One region of the Marinomonas sp. BSi20584 genome, then DNA from elsewhere that is predicted to be linked to it. Evidence: riboswitches for the same ligand, from Rfam matches in the RefSeq annotation. Region 1 holds a riboswitch; the other holds the start of a gene.

Evidence for each region. Region 1 has a riboswitch for FMN ahead of TY87_RS05570 (DMT family transporter). Riboswitches for the same ligand answer to the same signal wherever they lie in the genome.
Region 2: it holds a riboswitch for FMN, as region 1 does, so the genes downstream of both, TY87_RS19735 (6,7-dimethyl-8-ribityllumazine synthase) here and TY87_RS05570 (DMT family transporter) in region 1, are expected to answer to the same signal.

Annotation. Positions count from the first base shown of each region.
Region 1 covers NZ_KZ454872.1:117,120-124,680, reverse strand. Annotated here, with positions in the region: gene hsdR (EcoAI/FtnUII family type I restriction enzme subunit R) at 1-1,928, shown strand, start outside; gene TY87_RS05570 (DMT family transporter) at 1,969-2,898, opposite strand; FMN riboswitch at 3,019-3,200, opposite strand; gene rarD (EamA family transporter RarD) at 3,373-4,287, shown strand; gene TY87_RS05560 (hypothetical protein) at 4,471-4,908, shown strand; gene TY87_RS05555 (ATP-grasp domain-containing protein) at 5,043-5,849, shown strand; gene TY87_RS05550 (histidine-type phosphatase) at 6,040-7,419, shown strand; gene TY87_RS05545 (hypothetical protein) at 7,527-7,561, opposite strand, start outside.
Region 2 covers NZ_KZ454895.1:23,932-31,492, reverse strand. Annotated here, with positions in the region: gene TY87_RS19755 (DUF2496 domain-containing protein) at 1-135, shown strand, start outside; gene TY87_RS19750 (DUF1304 domain-containing protein) at 246-605, shown strand; gene TY87_RS19745 (DinB family protein) at 631-1,164, shown strand; gene TY87_RS19740 (leucine-rich repeat-containing protein kinase family protein) at 1,207-2,448, shown strand; gene TY87_RS19735 (6,7-dimethyl-8-ribityllumazine synthase) at 2,578-3,069, opposite strand; FMN riboswitch at 3,191-3,352, opposite strand; gene TY87_RS19730 (MliC family protein) at 3,621-3,986, shown strand; gene cobJ (precorrin-3B C(17)-methyltransferase) at 4,099-4,875, shown strand; gene cobM (precorrin-4 C(11)-methyltransferase) at 4,923-5,696, shown strand; gene cobW (cobalamin biosynthesis protein CobW) at 5,735-6,817, shown strand; gene cobN (cobaltochelatase subunit CobN) at 6,910-7,561, shown strand, end outside.

The sequences.
Region 1 (7,561 bases):
AGCGTCCACGTATTTTATTTCTTGCCGATCGAAATGTCTTAACCAAACAAGCCTTCAATGACTTTGGTGCTTTTGGTGAAGACGCGGTGGTAAGGATTACGCCGAGTGAAATAAAAAAAGCCAAAGGCGTCCCTAAAAATGCCAGTATCTTTATGGCGATTTTCCAAACCCTGATGACTGATTCAGCAACGAATGCAGCCAGTAACGGGAATGTAGACTCAGAAGAAGAACTGGAAAGCGAAGACTTCGAGCAACCATTATTCACCGATACCAGTGATTGTAATTTCCGACACTACCCAGAAGACTTTTTTGATTTCATTATCATCGACGAATGTCACCGCGGCGGTGCCAATGATGAAAGCTCATGGCGTGATATTCTTAACTATTTTTCTCCCGCCGTGCAATTGGGTTTAACCGCGACACCAAAGCGCACCGACAATGCCGACAGTTATAAATACTTTGGCGAGCCTGTTTACAGCTACACCTTAAAAGAAGGCATTAATGACGGCTTTTTAACACCGTTTAAGGTGTATCCCATTGTCGGCACCATGGATGAATATGTTTACACGCCGGGCGATGCAGTCAGTTTTAAAGGCGAACCAGAACCTGGCAGAGTCTATAAAGAAAGCGATTTTAACCGCATTATCACCATCCCCAAACGGGAAGAAAAGCGTGTGCAGTATTGGATGGATCATATTAATCCGAAGGAAAAAACCATCGTATTTTGTGCCACCCAAGAACACGCTGGCACAGTGCGCGATTATATTAACCAATACGCTCGTGCAAAAAAGTGGACAACAAACCCTAATTATTGCGTGCGTATTACGGCCAACGATGGTGCAGCGGGTGATAACGACTTGCGTACCTTCTGCGATAACGAAAAAACCATACCGACCATATTAACGACGTCACGCAAGTTATCGACCGGCGTAGACGCACGTAACGTGCGCAATATTGTGCTGATGCGTGAATGCAAAAACATGATTGAGTTTAAGCAGATTATTGGTCGTGGTACGCGAATGTACGATGGCAAATCCTTTTTCACCATCTACGACTTTGTCAAAGCGCATCATAACTTTTCCGATCCTGAATGGGATGGTGAACCGCTGCCTCCTGAAGGCAAAATAGACGCAGAACCTTGCGATATTTGCCATACTAATCCTTGTACTTGTCTGTGTTTGGATTGTGGCTTTAACCCATGTAATTGCCAAATTGATACGCTAGACGAGCCGTGTGATATGTGCCAACAATCTCCTTGCCAATGCTCCGAAGGATCAGATGGGCCTTGTCAAAACTGTGGAAATACGCCTTGCAGCTGTGCGACGGATGATGACGATGAGCCCAGCAAACCAGAAAAAATAGTCATCACGCTAACAGATGGTAAAACACGTCAAATACAGCACATGAAAAGTGTTTTGTTTATGGGCGCGAATGGCGATATGCTGACGGCTTATCAATTTATCGGTGAAATGTTTGGTGATCTACCGCGCTTTTTCCGTAATGAAGATGAATTGCGTAACATTTGGAGTGACCCGACAACGCGTGAAAAGCTTTTAACGGATTTGCATGAAGCAGGTTACGACGATGAAAAACTCGATAGCATGAAAGATATTATCGATGCCAAAGACAGTGACGTGTATGACCTATTAGCTTATGTGGCTTATGCCAGAGACACTCACACTCGCAAAGAGCGTGTATTCAATGCGAAACCCAGTATTTCCAAGGCATTCACCTACAAACAAGTCGAGTTTATCGAGTTCATTTTAGATAAATACATAGAAGATGGCGTACAAGAATTAGCCGCTAAGAAAATGCGCAGCTTGGTCGAGCTAAAATACAACACCATCAGTGACGCCGCCGCAGAGTTTGGCTCCCCAGCGGCGATACGTGACACCTTTATTGGTTTTCAGCGTTATTTATACGAATAGATACGAGCATGTCACGTCAGTAAGAGAGTCAAAACACCTCTTACTGAGCCACTGGCGTTAATTCCGCCTTTCTTAACTCTTTCATCCGCAAGCCAATATTACCTAAAATTAACATCATACCGCCGATGATTTGATAAGCCGTTAGGCCCATATCAAGGAATAGCCAGTTGATGGCGGCGGCGAAGACAGGGAAAGACAACTCAGCCAAGGTAGCGAGTTGCGCCGGCACGGTTTTAAGTCCTTGGTAATAGAACCACATGCCGATAAAACCGCTCAGCAGGGCCATCGCAATAGCTAGGCCAAGGTCAATCGACTTCATTGCGACTAGAGTATCAGACTGCGCTAGCGCCATCGGCAATAACACCAATAAACCCGCCACAAAACGCCCCGACATAATCGCGTTCGCTGGCATGTGTTGATAAGACAAGTACTTGCCACAAACCGTCGCGGCGCCCCATGCGATGACCGCAATTAAGGTATAACCATAACCTTTTAGGATACTCGTGGTGTCGCTTGAATAATGCCATTGCGCGTCACCCAGTTGACGTAAATCCGGCCACATCATCACAAAACTGCCCAATAATATAACCGCCGCCCACTGAACAAAGTGCCCTTCAATGCGTTCTTTTAGTAACCAATACGCCAGCAGAATCGCTACGATTGGCTGCAATTTTTGCAGCAAGATAACGACAGTTGGATTCAGGTAATGGAAAGCTTCGGTAAACGCCAAGGTGCCCATTGCTGAACCAATGCCGCCAATAAAAAACAAGCACGAAAAGCCGCCTATCGACATATGACGATAAACATGGCGATAGCGCCACAACATAGGTGCGACAAACAGCACTAAGGTAAGGTGTTCGATTAGGACAATTTGCAGAGTGGAATAACCCGCACCCAGCAAGGGGTAACGAATTAAGGTATCAAGCGCCCACGTGAAGCACGCGATCATGATAAAGAATGTTCCTGCCATCTTTTGGTTTCTCCAAATAATAAGATGTACAGGGGTGATGAGAACGAATAGTACCAAGCGCTGCACATAAAAAAGCACAGCACAGAAACGCCTAAAGAAATTAGGCGTAACTAAGACTTGGTCGATCTTCTATCATCCGGACTATGACCGTCGGCTCTGGAGTCTCACCAGATCTGCTGACCCTTGCTACTTAAAAGACATGTCTTAAGTTAAGAAACAAGGCGCTCGCGGGCTGTTGATAGACTTTTCAATCTTATCAAATCACCGCCGGTGGGGAATTTCGCCCCGCCCCGAAGTTCGATTAATGTAAAAATTTACTGTCTAACTTTAAACCTATCACCCTACTTAGGCAATAAGCTCAAGATGTATGCTAATGAAATAATCTATTTCTAATGCAATAAAAAATGTGACCACTTGTCTCGCATTCATATACACTCTCTATCCAAAAATAATTCATTGAACGGGATCACTTCAATGCAAACTTCCTCTAAAAGCGGCATTTTATACGCGTTAACAGCATTTACCTTATGGGCCATTGCACCAATCTATTTTAAGGAAATGTCATTTATCCCGGCTCAGGAAATCCTCGCTCACCGTATTATTTGGTCATGCCTGATCGTTTTGGTATTAATCATTCTGCTACGTTATACCAGCGCGCTAAAAACTGTGCTGCGCTCGCCTAAAACCTTATCAGCCATGCTGATTTCAACAGTACTTATTGGCTTTAACTGGGGTATCTTTATTTGGGCTATACAAAACAACAAGATACTAAGTGCCAGCTTGGGTTATTACATTAACCCGCTTATTAGTATTTTATTAGGCGTGATTTTCTTTAAAGATAAACTAGATAGGGTACGAAAAGCGGCCGTTGTTTTATGTTTTTGCGCAGTTGCTTTTGAGGTCATTCAATTTGGTTCATTGCCTTGGATCGCTTTGGCTCTGGCCATTACTTTTGGCTTTTATGGTTTGGTACGTAAAAAAGTCGCCGTCGATAGCTTTACGGGTATGGCGATTGAAACCGCGATTTTATTACCTTTTGCTCTCGCCTATTTAATACTCAGCGACTCACCAAGCACCAATATGTTTGACAACAGCAGCACTGTAAATTGGTTACTATTAGCTTCTGGACCAATAACTATGGTTCCACTCATGTGCTTCGCGGCAGCAGCTAACAGAGTGAGCCTAGTAACACTTGGGTTCTTCCAATACATAGGTCCCACGGGAATGTTTATCTTAGCGGTATTTTTGTACGACGAGCCGCTCAGCCCAGAAAAACTCACCACTTTTGTACTGATTTGGTCTGCTCTTGCCATGCTAATTGTGGACTCAATTCGCCGTCTTCGTAAAACCAAAGTGGCGAAGCTTATTGATAGTAATGGCGAGATATAACTCTACTCCCAAGGCATGACTCATAGTGAGTCATGCCAACTCAGATACGTCAGAACAATCCGTAAAGATTGACGATTCCCCGTCATCAACAAGGAAGCTTCGCGGTAACGCATTGATCGACCTATTTATTCACTCACAAAACCCTATTGTTAAGATCATCTTTAAATAAGTTGGGTTCTTACTATGCATGTTAATGTCCAAAAGACCTTTGCCAAAACCTTTGCGGCTATTTTTTTCACACTTGCCGGTTTTGTAGTCATTGCCAGCTTTGGCGGCGCTATAAACGAGTATCGTCACGGTGAGAGCCTTACTCAAGTCATCATCAAAATTATCAATTCCAACATCATCGCCATTGCGGTATTTGAACTGGCGATGGTCATCAACAAAGAATACGGCAGTGATAATGAACATGACGTTATTGTGTTACTGAGACGCACATTACCGCGTTTTATCGGCACGGTTTGTGTTGCGATGGCATTAGAAGGTCTGATTATGGTGATCAAATACAGCCAACTCGATATGGCGGGTAATTTGTATTATCCAGTGGCAATTGTCGCTAGTTCGGGCTTCTTACTGATTTCCCTTGGTGTTTTCTTAAAATACGCGCCTCGTGAACATTAATTTTTTTAGAACAAAAATGATCAAAAAAATGAATTATCTAGCACCATAAGTTATTTAAAATCATGGCATTTTTTGTTTCTTTTTTAGCCTCCAAGCCTCACAATCGCGGCATGTTTGGCTACTGATTATACATAATGAAGATCATCTCGTTTGACGCGCTAAGAACCCTCCACTTACCCCAGGTTAAATACATTAAACCTGAGTCGATGTACGAACATTTGGAGGAAATCAAAGAAGCTGATTGGCTGCTATTTCCACAATATTGGCAACTTACGGCTTTGGTTTACGGACTGAAAAAACGTATTTTCCCAAGCCTTGCGTCATACATGATTGGTCACGACAAAGTCGAAATGACACGAACATTTCGTACTGTTGCACCACAACAACATCCTTATACGGTTATTTCTGCTAATACACCTTATGAAGCGGAGAAAATCTGGGACGAAATGCCATCACCTTTTGTGGCTAAAATTCCACGCAGCAGCATGGGCAATGGTGTATTTTTAATAGAAACCATTGGTCAGTGGCGAGATTATGTTGCTAAAACTGATGTTTTGTATGTGCAAGAGTACTTGCCAATAGACAGAGACATGCGTGTTATTTGGGTCGGAAACAAAATCGTTAGTGGTTATTGGCGACTACAATCAGACAATGGTTTTCACAATAACATTAGCCAAGGCGGACAGGTGGAAGTTGCATTGATTCCAAAAGAAGCTCAAGACCTAGTGACTTATTTGGCTCAATCTCTAGACATCAACCACGCAGGGTTCGATATCGCTATGGTTGGATCTGTGCCCTATGTGATTGAGATAAACCGTATTTTTGGCAACCAAGGACTGCCAACTATCCAACAAGATGTGAATACCGAACTGCTCAGTTATCTAAATGAACAACATTTTTTATCAACCGCTATGTTAATTGATCAACCAAGCGGTTTTTAACAACGCCTTTGATCATGCCAAGGTGTACTTACACCGTCATACCTTGAGATCTTTGCACTACTACTGAGTAAAGATCTTACCTTCATAAAATAATACGCTAAAGTACTCGAAATAGAATTGCGTCATCGTCGCGTCACAAAATACAGATAAACTGACAGCACAGTTCAATTATCCTATTAAGGGCACTCCTTTGAATACTAGAGCATTTCTTCCTGTAATCGGCATGTTGGCATTAGCTGGCTGCAGTTCTGTTGGCACAACATCAAATAATCCTTCTGATACTTATGTTTATGGAACAAAATCCGTTTATGTTCCGCAAGACAGTGTAGAAAACTACAGTACAGTTCCAGCAAGCTACACACTGGTTTACACTGAGTTAGTCGCTCGTCACGGTTCTCGTGCACTTTCTAGCCCGAAATATGACGACATCAGTTTAAAAATCTGGCAAGCCGCCAAAGAACAAGACGCACTGACTCCTCTTGGCGAACGCTTGGGTGCTGAAATCGAGCGTTTAATGGCAGCCAACGTCAAAATGGGCTACGGCAACTTATCTAAATTGGGCAATCAAGAGCAAATTAAAATCGGTGAGCGTATGGCACAACGCAACGCCAGTTTGTTAAACCAAGCAGTGCAAAACCAGCAACAAATCTCTTTTGAATATTCAGGACAAGATCGCGCAAGAGACAGTGGTCTAGCATTCGTTCAAGGCTTAGAAAACGTCAATCCAGATTTGACGCCTCTCATCAGCAAGCCTGTGAAAAACAAAGCTCAGTTATACTTCCACAAGCAAGACAACAACAAAGACTACCAAGACTACGTCGAGGAAAATCCTCAACTACGCGCGGCAGTCGATCATTTATTTGACCAGCCAAAATCACATCAAGTCGCGCGAGAAATGCTAGAACGCGTTTATTCGCCTGCCTTTGTCGATCAGCTTGAAGCAGGTCAATTGTCTTTCGTCAAAGTCGGTAAGAAAAAGCCAACTGTTTATAATGATGTAGAAGCGGCAATACAGCTTTTCAACCTTTACCTGATTGCACCAGGCTTAGCCGATGAAGCCGGCACACAGCCATGGAACTTCACCCAGTTCGTCACCCCAAAAGAATCTCAGTGGCTGTCTTATGTTTTGGATGGTGAAGATTATTACGAAAAAGGTCCTAGCTTCGCTGATACCAATATCACCTATAAAATGGCGTCCGTGCTAGAAGATGATTTTTTCAATGAGATCAAGGGCGTACAAGACGGCACAAATACCAAAGCAGCAAAAATACGCTTTGCCCATGCTGAAACCATCATTCCATTTGCCGCACAAATGCAATTAAAAGGCAGCGATACTGGAGTGTCTCGTGACACTGGCTATACCTTGCAAACTAGCCCTTGGCGTGGTGGCTGGGTATCGCCATACAGTGCGAATATTCAGTGGGATGTTTACCGTAATCAAGCTGGCAGCTTATTGGTGAAAATGCTCTATAACGAAAAAGAAATTGCCTTTAAAGACAGCTGTAAGCCAATTTCTACTGGAAGTTATTTTTATCAATTCTCTGAGTTAACTCGATGCTACGGTAAATAATAACTAGGCAGAAAACGCCAAACTTAATAATCAAAAACAGTCATAACACAAAAAATGTCATGGCTGTTTTTTTATTGCTTGAACTTTTTTTACAACAGAACCATTGGCTACTGAATCTGCCTTGCCATTATGATCATCTTAT
Region 2 (7,561 bases), on a different contig from region 1:
GGTGCTTTGACCATTGCTTTGAGAGACTTTCAAGCGAAGCTTGAAAGAATAGATAAAGAGCAAGCGAAGCTTGAAAGAATAGATAAAGAGCAAGCGAAGCTCGAAAATACAGATAAAAAAGTAAGTGGAGCTTGAGTGAATAGACCAAGAAGAAACAAAATAGTTTCTCAGAGGCTTCATTCGAACTCGACGAGTTAAATTAAAATTGTTTTACCAATAGAATAAAAAAATAAGAGGTTCTATCTATGCAATTAATTGCACTTGTTGCCACAGCACTTGTCGCTCTTTTACATCTATACATTATGTACATCGAGATGTTTCTTTGGGATAAACCTAAAGGCATGAAAATATTTGGCTTGAAACCGGAATTTGCCAAAGCGAGCAAGGTAATGGCTGCGAACCAAGGGCTTTATAACGGTTTTCTTGCTGCGGGGTTATTGTGGGGGTTGTGGCTTGGTGTGGCAGGCTCACAGGTGACAGTTTTTTTTTTGCTTTGTGTGGTTGTTGCTGGTGTTTACGGTGCGATTACCTCAAGCAAGAAAATATTGTTTGTACAGGGATTGCCTGGGGTGATTGCTTTAATTGCGGTTTTATCAGCAGCTTAGCGAATACATTAAGAGGGGGAGGGTTATGTCGGTAAAAGAAAATATGCAGCTGATGGCGTCTTATAATCAATGGATGAATCAGGCTGTTTATAAAGCCGTTGGTGAGTTAAGTTATGCCGATCTAGTTGAAGATAAAGGTGCATTCTTTGGCTCTGTGCTAGGCACGCTTAATCACAATTTAGCGGCTGATATTATTTGGCTGAAACGCTTTGCAGACCATTTCATTGAGCTTTCTAGTCTAGATCTTGTTCGTGCGTTAGAGCGTCCGGCTGAGCTTAATACTCAGTTGTTTGATGATTTACTCTTATTGCAACGTAAACGTTTCGAGCTAGATAAGCAGATTATTACCATGATGGATGAAGTAACCGACGAGATGCTAGCATCGGCATTGGTATATAAAAATATGAAGGGGATTGATCATTCTCAACGGTTTGGTTTTACGCTGCAGCATTTTTTTAACCATCAGACCCATCATAGAGGGCAGATAACTACCTTGCTTTCACAAATGGGAATTGACGTTGGTATTACTGACTTGATAATCACCATTCCACGCATGTAATTGTTATAATGCGCATAAATCTTATTTAAAAAGAGTTCTATTGTGCACACACTTGACCAACTTAACCGTGGAGAGTTGAAAGGCATTGTTCGCCTGCAGCTATCTGAGAATTTAACAGTTTTTCCTGAGGCTATCTTTGATCTAGCTGAAAGCCTAGAAATTTTAGATTTATCGAATAACAGTTTAAGTGAGCTACCAGCAGATTTATCACGTTTTAAAAAACTTCGTATACTTTTTTGCTCGAATAATCGCTTCACGCAATTGCCAGAGGTTCTAGGGCAATGCGAGAACTTGGAGATGATTGGTTTTAAAAGCAATCAAATTACTAGCGTGTCTTCTGATTCGTTGCCGACATTGACCCGTTGGTTAATTCTTACCGATAACAAAATTGACTCTCTTCCAGAGGATTTTGGAAAGCTAATACGTCTACAGAAGCTGGCTTTGGCGGGAAATCGTTTAACATCACTGCCTGATTCTATCGTTAATTGTCGCAACCTAGAATTGGTTCGCCTTTCGGCTAATCAGCTGGTGGCTTTCCCTGATGCCTTATTGGAGTTGCCTCGTTTGGCTTGGTTGGCATTCTCTGGCAATCCATTTTGTGCCGAGCGTGATCCGCATAATGAATTTAAAACGGTGCAATTTCGTGATTTGGAATTGCATCAAGTATTGGGACAGGGAGCATCAGGTGTTATTTCCTTAGCGACTTGGCGTGAAAATACCTTTGATTTTTCAGAATCTGTAGCCATCAAGGTATTCAAAGGTGAGGTAACCAGTGATGGTTATCCTGAGGACGAACTTGATGCATGTCTTGCTGTCGGTAACCACAGTAATTTGGTTCAACCTTTGGCAAAAGTGACGGAGGCTGATTGTTCTGCACTGGTGATGGAGCTGATTCCTGCACATTATACGAATCTAGGTCAACCACCAAGTCTTGTGTCTTGCACACGCGATACTTTTGCGGTGGATCAGCAATTCTCGATAGATAAAATAATTCGAATTGTTGAGCAAGTAGATCAGTTAGTCGCGCATTTTTGTGAGAAAGAAGTCAGCCATGGCGATCTTTATGCCCATAACATCTTAATCAATGAAGAAGGTCATGTATTGTTTGGTGATTTTGGTGCGGCATCAAAATATGCTAATTTATCGCCTCAGCAGCAGAAAGGGATTGAGCGAATAGAGCGACGAGCTTTAGGCTTCTTTATCGATGATATGTTGAGCTTGTGTGTTGAAGAAGATCGAAATAGCGACCTTTATAAATTGCTACGCTCTCACGCATTTTCCTAGATTATAAAGTTGTTTTAAACCTTATTTGTTAGGTAAAAAGTGCCCCGCATCTCATGCTCATGAAATGCGGGGCACTTTTACGAACTTAGTACTCTCTTAACCAAACTTAGTGTTTTCTAAGCCAAATGCTTAGAGCATTTGTTTGGCTTTTTCTGTTAAGCGAATGGTTTGATCGCAAGCATTTGCCAGCTCAATACCTTTCTTAACAAAATGACGGCTGAAGTATTCTTTATGCTCGTCGTGCTCATGGAAGTTATGAGGTGTTAGTACCGCCGTTAGAACAGGTACTTCCGTTTCCAATTGAACTTGCATTAAGGCGTTACAAATTGCCTGAGCAACAAAATCGTGACGGTAAATACCACCATCTACAACCAATGCCGTACCTGCAATAGCGGAATATTGCCCACTTTTTGCTAGCAGTTTTGCTTGTAATGGAATTTCGTAGCCACCAGGTACGGAGATAACCTCAATTAAAGAAGCATCGTAACCGCGAGAGACTAGTTCGTTTTTAAAGCCTTCAACGCAATTTAATACAATATCTTCGTGCCAAGTAGCATGAAGAATAGCGATGCGTTTTGTAGCAGGAGTGAAATCAATGTTATTCGTTGAGCTCTGATTCATTTTTTAATCCTAAATATCTAAGGTGAATCAGGGCGAACGGGCAGGCAAATACACCACTTTTAAATGGCATACCTTAAATCGGGCGTAGCAAAAGTTGCTAAGCCAATATAGGTCTTGTCTGACGCGCTCTCTATCATCCGGACTATAACCGTCGGCTCTGGAATCACACCAGATCTGCTGACCCTAAAAGAAAGGCTTCTTAAAGGCGCTCGCGGGCTTAGATTTTAGTTTAAACAAAGTCTTTACCGCCGGTGGGGAATTTCACCCCGCCCCGAGAACGAAGTCGGATAAATCCGACTGGTGAAATATACTCGTTTTCATCCTTGACTGTCAAAGAGTCTGCTCTTGTCAATTGTGGCGATTTTGTGACAATTTTGCCGTTAATTAATGGTTTAAATAACAAAAAGTAACTAATAACTGATAGTGCTTGGTAGAGCTTATTATCTAGCGCTATATAATATGAGCTGTTAAAATTCAGATTGCTCACTATAATGACCTTTTAGTCAAGAATGGTGTATCGGAAAAGTGGTTCTAGAATGGAGTCTCATATAGTGCACATTAAAAAGTTGCTTCTACAAAGCGTCCTGCTTGGTTCTTCTTTATTTGGACTAGCTGCTTGCAGCTCAGTTAATAAAAACGTTGCTCCAGATGAAGATACATATGAGATAGAAGACGTTGCTCAAACCAATGAGGCTGATTATCTCTGCAATAACATGCCTTTAAATATATTTTTTCATGCCGAACAAGCCCAGTTATCTTGGAAAGAAAAAACCTATGTACTTACTCATGCAATAAGCGCCTCTGGTGCATTTTATTTGGGTGAAGGCCTATCTTTTTGGATTCATGGTGATGAAGCTGAATTAGAGTTTAATGGCGTAGAAAGAAATCATTGCCGCCTTGTTCGTGTTGAATCCTAAACCTGAACATCACTCATTCTAAATAGTGGTGTTTTCATCCCGTCAAATTTGCAATCCGTGTACAATGGCCTCATTCGCGTCCTGTGGCGCTTGATTATATTGTAGAGAATGCATGAGCAAGTTATTTGTAATGGGTATGGGGCCCGGTGATTTAGGCTTGGTGGCACCGAATGCCACCAAAGCATTGGCAGTTTGCAGTGATTGGGTTGCTTACGGCTACTATTTAGATTTACTGGGTGAGCTAAGCGAAGGAAAAACCTTTCATAATCTGCCATTAGGTGAAGAAATAGGCCGCGCACGCTTGGCTCTTGACTTGGCTGCGCAAGGAAAAAATACTGCTTTGATTTCCAGCGGTGACATTGGCATTTATGCAATGGCGACTTTGGTATTTGAATTGCTGGATATGCAGTTACAAGGCAAAGAAAATCATCCTGAATGGCTGGATGTGGATATTGAAGTTATCCCAGGTATTTCTGCTATGCAAGCGGGCGCTAGCCGAGTTGGCGCCATGCTTGGCCACGACTTCTGCACTATTTCATTGTCTGATTTATTAACTCCTTGGGAAACCATCGATAAGCGCTTGCATGCTTGTGGCGCTGGCGATTTTGTTGTGTCTTTTTACAACCCCGTTTCGAAAAAACGCGATTGGCAATTGAACCACGCTCGTGATGTTTTGTTGCAATATCGTCCTGCTACCACACCAGTCATGATTGGCCGTCAATTAACTCGTCCTGAAGAAGATATTACCTTTACGACGCTTGGCGAATTAGATGCCAAAGACGTGGATATGTTTACCATGGTTAGTGTCGGGAACTCCGACACCAAACACATAGTCAATGGTGAGAAGAATTGGATTTACACGCCGCGCGGCTATTCTAAGAAGCTTTAAGAGCTCTTATAAACGTTTTAGCTCTTTATAAAATATAAGGGAAATAAATGAAGGTTTACTTTATTGGCGCAGGCCCAGGCGATCCAGACTTGATGACGGTAAAAGCCGTCAAAACCATGGAACGTTGTCCGATTGTTCTTTATGCGGGTTCTTTGATTCCACCGCAGGTGATTGATAGTGTTCGTGGTTCAGCAGAGGCAATTTACGATACAGCGGAAATGAATTTGGATGAAACAACAGCAGTCATCGAAAAAGCCGCGCAAGAAGGCAAAGACGTTGCCCGTTTGCAGTCTGGTGATCCGGCTCTTTATGGCGCGATTGGCGAGCAAATTCGTCGTTTGGAAGCCTTAGATATTGATTACGAAGTGATTCCGGGTGTCAGTGCGGTTGCGGCATCGGCTGCGTTATTGCGTAAAGAACTGACGTTATCTGGTGTTTCACAAACCGTAATTATGACTCGTTATGAAGGTAAAACTCCCTTCCCAGAACGAGAGCGTTTGCCAGCTTTGGCGCAAAGTGGCGCGACGTTAGCGATTCATCTTGGTATCACTCGTATCCATAAAATCGTCGAAGAACTCATTCCTCATTATGGCGAAGATTGCCCTGTTGCTGTGTGTTATCGCACTAGTTGGCCAGATCAAGATTATGTTGTGGGAACTTTAGCGGATATTGTTGCCAAAGTAAGAGAGAAAAAATTCACTCGTACCAGTTTGATATTGGTCGGAAAGGTATTAGACACGGAAGATTTCGCGGATTCCTATTTATATGATAAAGGACAAGCGCATATCTTTCGTAAGATACACAAGTCTAAGAAAACATAATTTTAAAATACTATCCCTGAAAGTAAGAAGGATGAATCATGCAGTTGAATAAAATTCCAACAACAATTGTGACTGGCTTTTTGGGCAGTGGTAAAACAACGTTATTATCTAATGTGCTAAAGCAAGCGGCTGGAAAGCGTATTGCCGTGATCGTCAATGAGTTTGGCGAACTAGATATCGATTCTGATCTATTGCGCTCTTGTCCTCTTGATTGCCCAGAAGGTGTAGAAGAGGGAAGCCAGCGTAGTGACGACGGTTTTTACGAACTGGCGAATGGTTGTATTTGCTGCACCGTAGAAGAAGAGTTTTTGCCAGTGATGCAGCAGCTGGTTGCTCGTCGTGGTGATATTGATCATATCTTGATTGAAACCAGTGGCTTGGCGTTACCAAAGCCTTTGGTGCAAGCCTTCAACTGGCCGGGAATTAAAGAGCATTGCACAGTCGATGCAGTGATTACCGTGGTGGATGGTGCAGCAGTAGCGGCAGGCCGCTTTGCTCATGACGAAGACAAAGTACAAGCACAACGTCAAGCTGACGAAAGTCTGGATCATGATCCTAGCTTGCAAGAATTGCTGGATGATCAGTTAAGCGCGGCTGACTTAGTTGTGGTCAGTAAAAATGACTTGTTGAACGATGAAGAGCGTGCTCGTGTGCAAGCGATTATTGCTCATGAAGTGCCAAGTACAGTCAAAACTGTTTATATCGAAAACGGCGAAGCCGCGTTGGATGTCTTGCTAGGTATTGACGCTGCAACAGAAAGCCGAATTGACGAAGTACATAACCACCACGATCATCATCATGCCCATGGCGCGCATCACGATCATGCTCATGATCATTTTGATTCTTTTGTCGTGACATTGGGTGAGGTTCAGTCTGATCTTTTGCAAGAAACCCTGACTCAACTTGTGGAAGAACACAACATCTTCCGTGTCAAAGGCTTTGCGGCAGTACATGGCAAACCAATGCGCCAAGTGTTTCAAGTGGTAGGAACTCGTCTAGATCGCTACTTTGATCGCCTATGGCAACCTGAAGAAGTGCGCAAAACGCAGTTAGTGTTTATCGGTAAAGGCATCAGTAAAGAGCAGATTGAGAATATTCTTCATGATGCTTTGAGTGCTTGATATTTGAACGAAGCGGCTGCGCTCGTGACGCTGTGGATAAGAGTCGAATAATCTGATGACAAGATTGATTTAGTAAACAAACTGGAGAAATAGTGCACTTATTAGCAGCCAAACCGGGTGGCTTTGTTGACGATGAAGGGATTGTCGATCTTAGGCAAACACCTGCGGACTTAGTGATTTTGGCCGCGGCTGATAGTGTGCTCGGTGCGCTTGGTAGCGCTCTTGATCAGATCCTTTCTCTTCATCGTGCCAATGATGGATGGGACAACACACGATTACCGAGTGTTCGCCTTGCCAATTGGATGCAGTTGGTCAAACCTGCCGCTTACGATTTATACGAACACAAGGTGATCGATCACGCTAAAGTGGTCGTCGTTTCACTACTCGGTGGCGAGCACTATTGGGCGTATGGTTTTCAGCGCTTACAAGACTGGGCGAAAGCGAAAGCTGGCCGAATACTGATTGTGGTGCCGGGGGATGACTCGCAAGATCCATCACTAATGAACGTCTCCACCGCGAAACCAGAAGACTGCCATCGAGTGTGGCGCTACTTGCGTGAAAGTGGACAAATAAATGCTCAGCAGTTGTTCTATTTTCTCGCAGAGCGTTACTTTGGGAAGCCTTTTTCTTGGCAAGAGCCAGCCCCTTTACCCAGTACGCTAATCTATCATGCAGGTTATTCGACGGGGTTTGCTCAGTGGCAGAGCCACTATTCAGAGCCATTAGCAGACGCTCGTCCTGTCG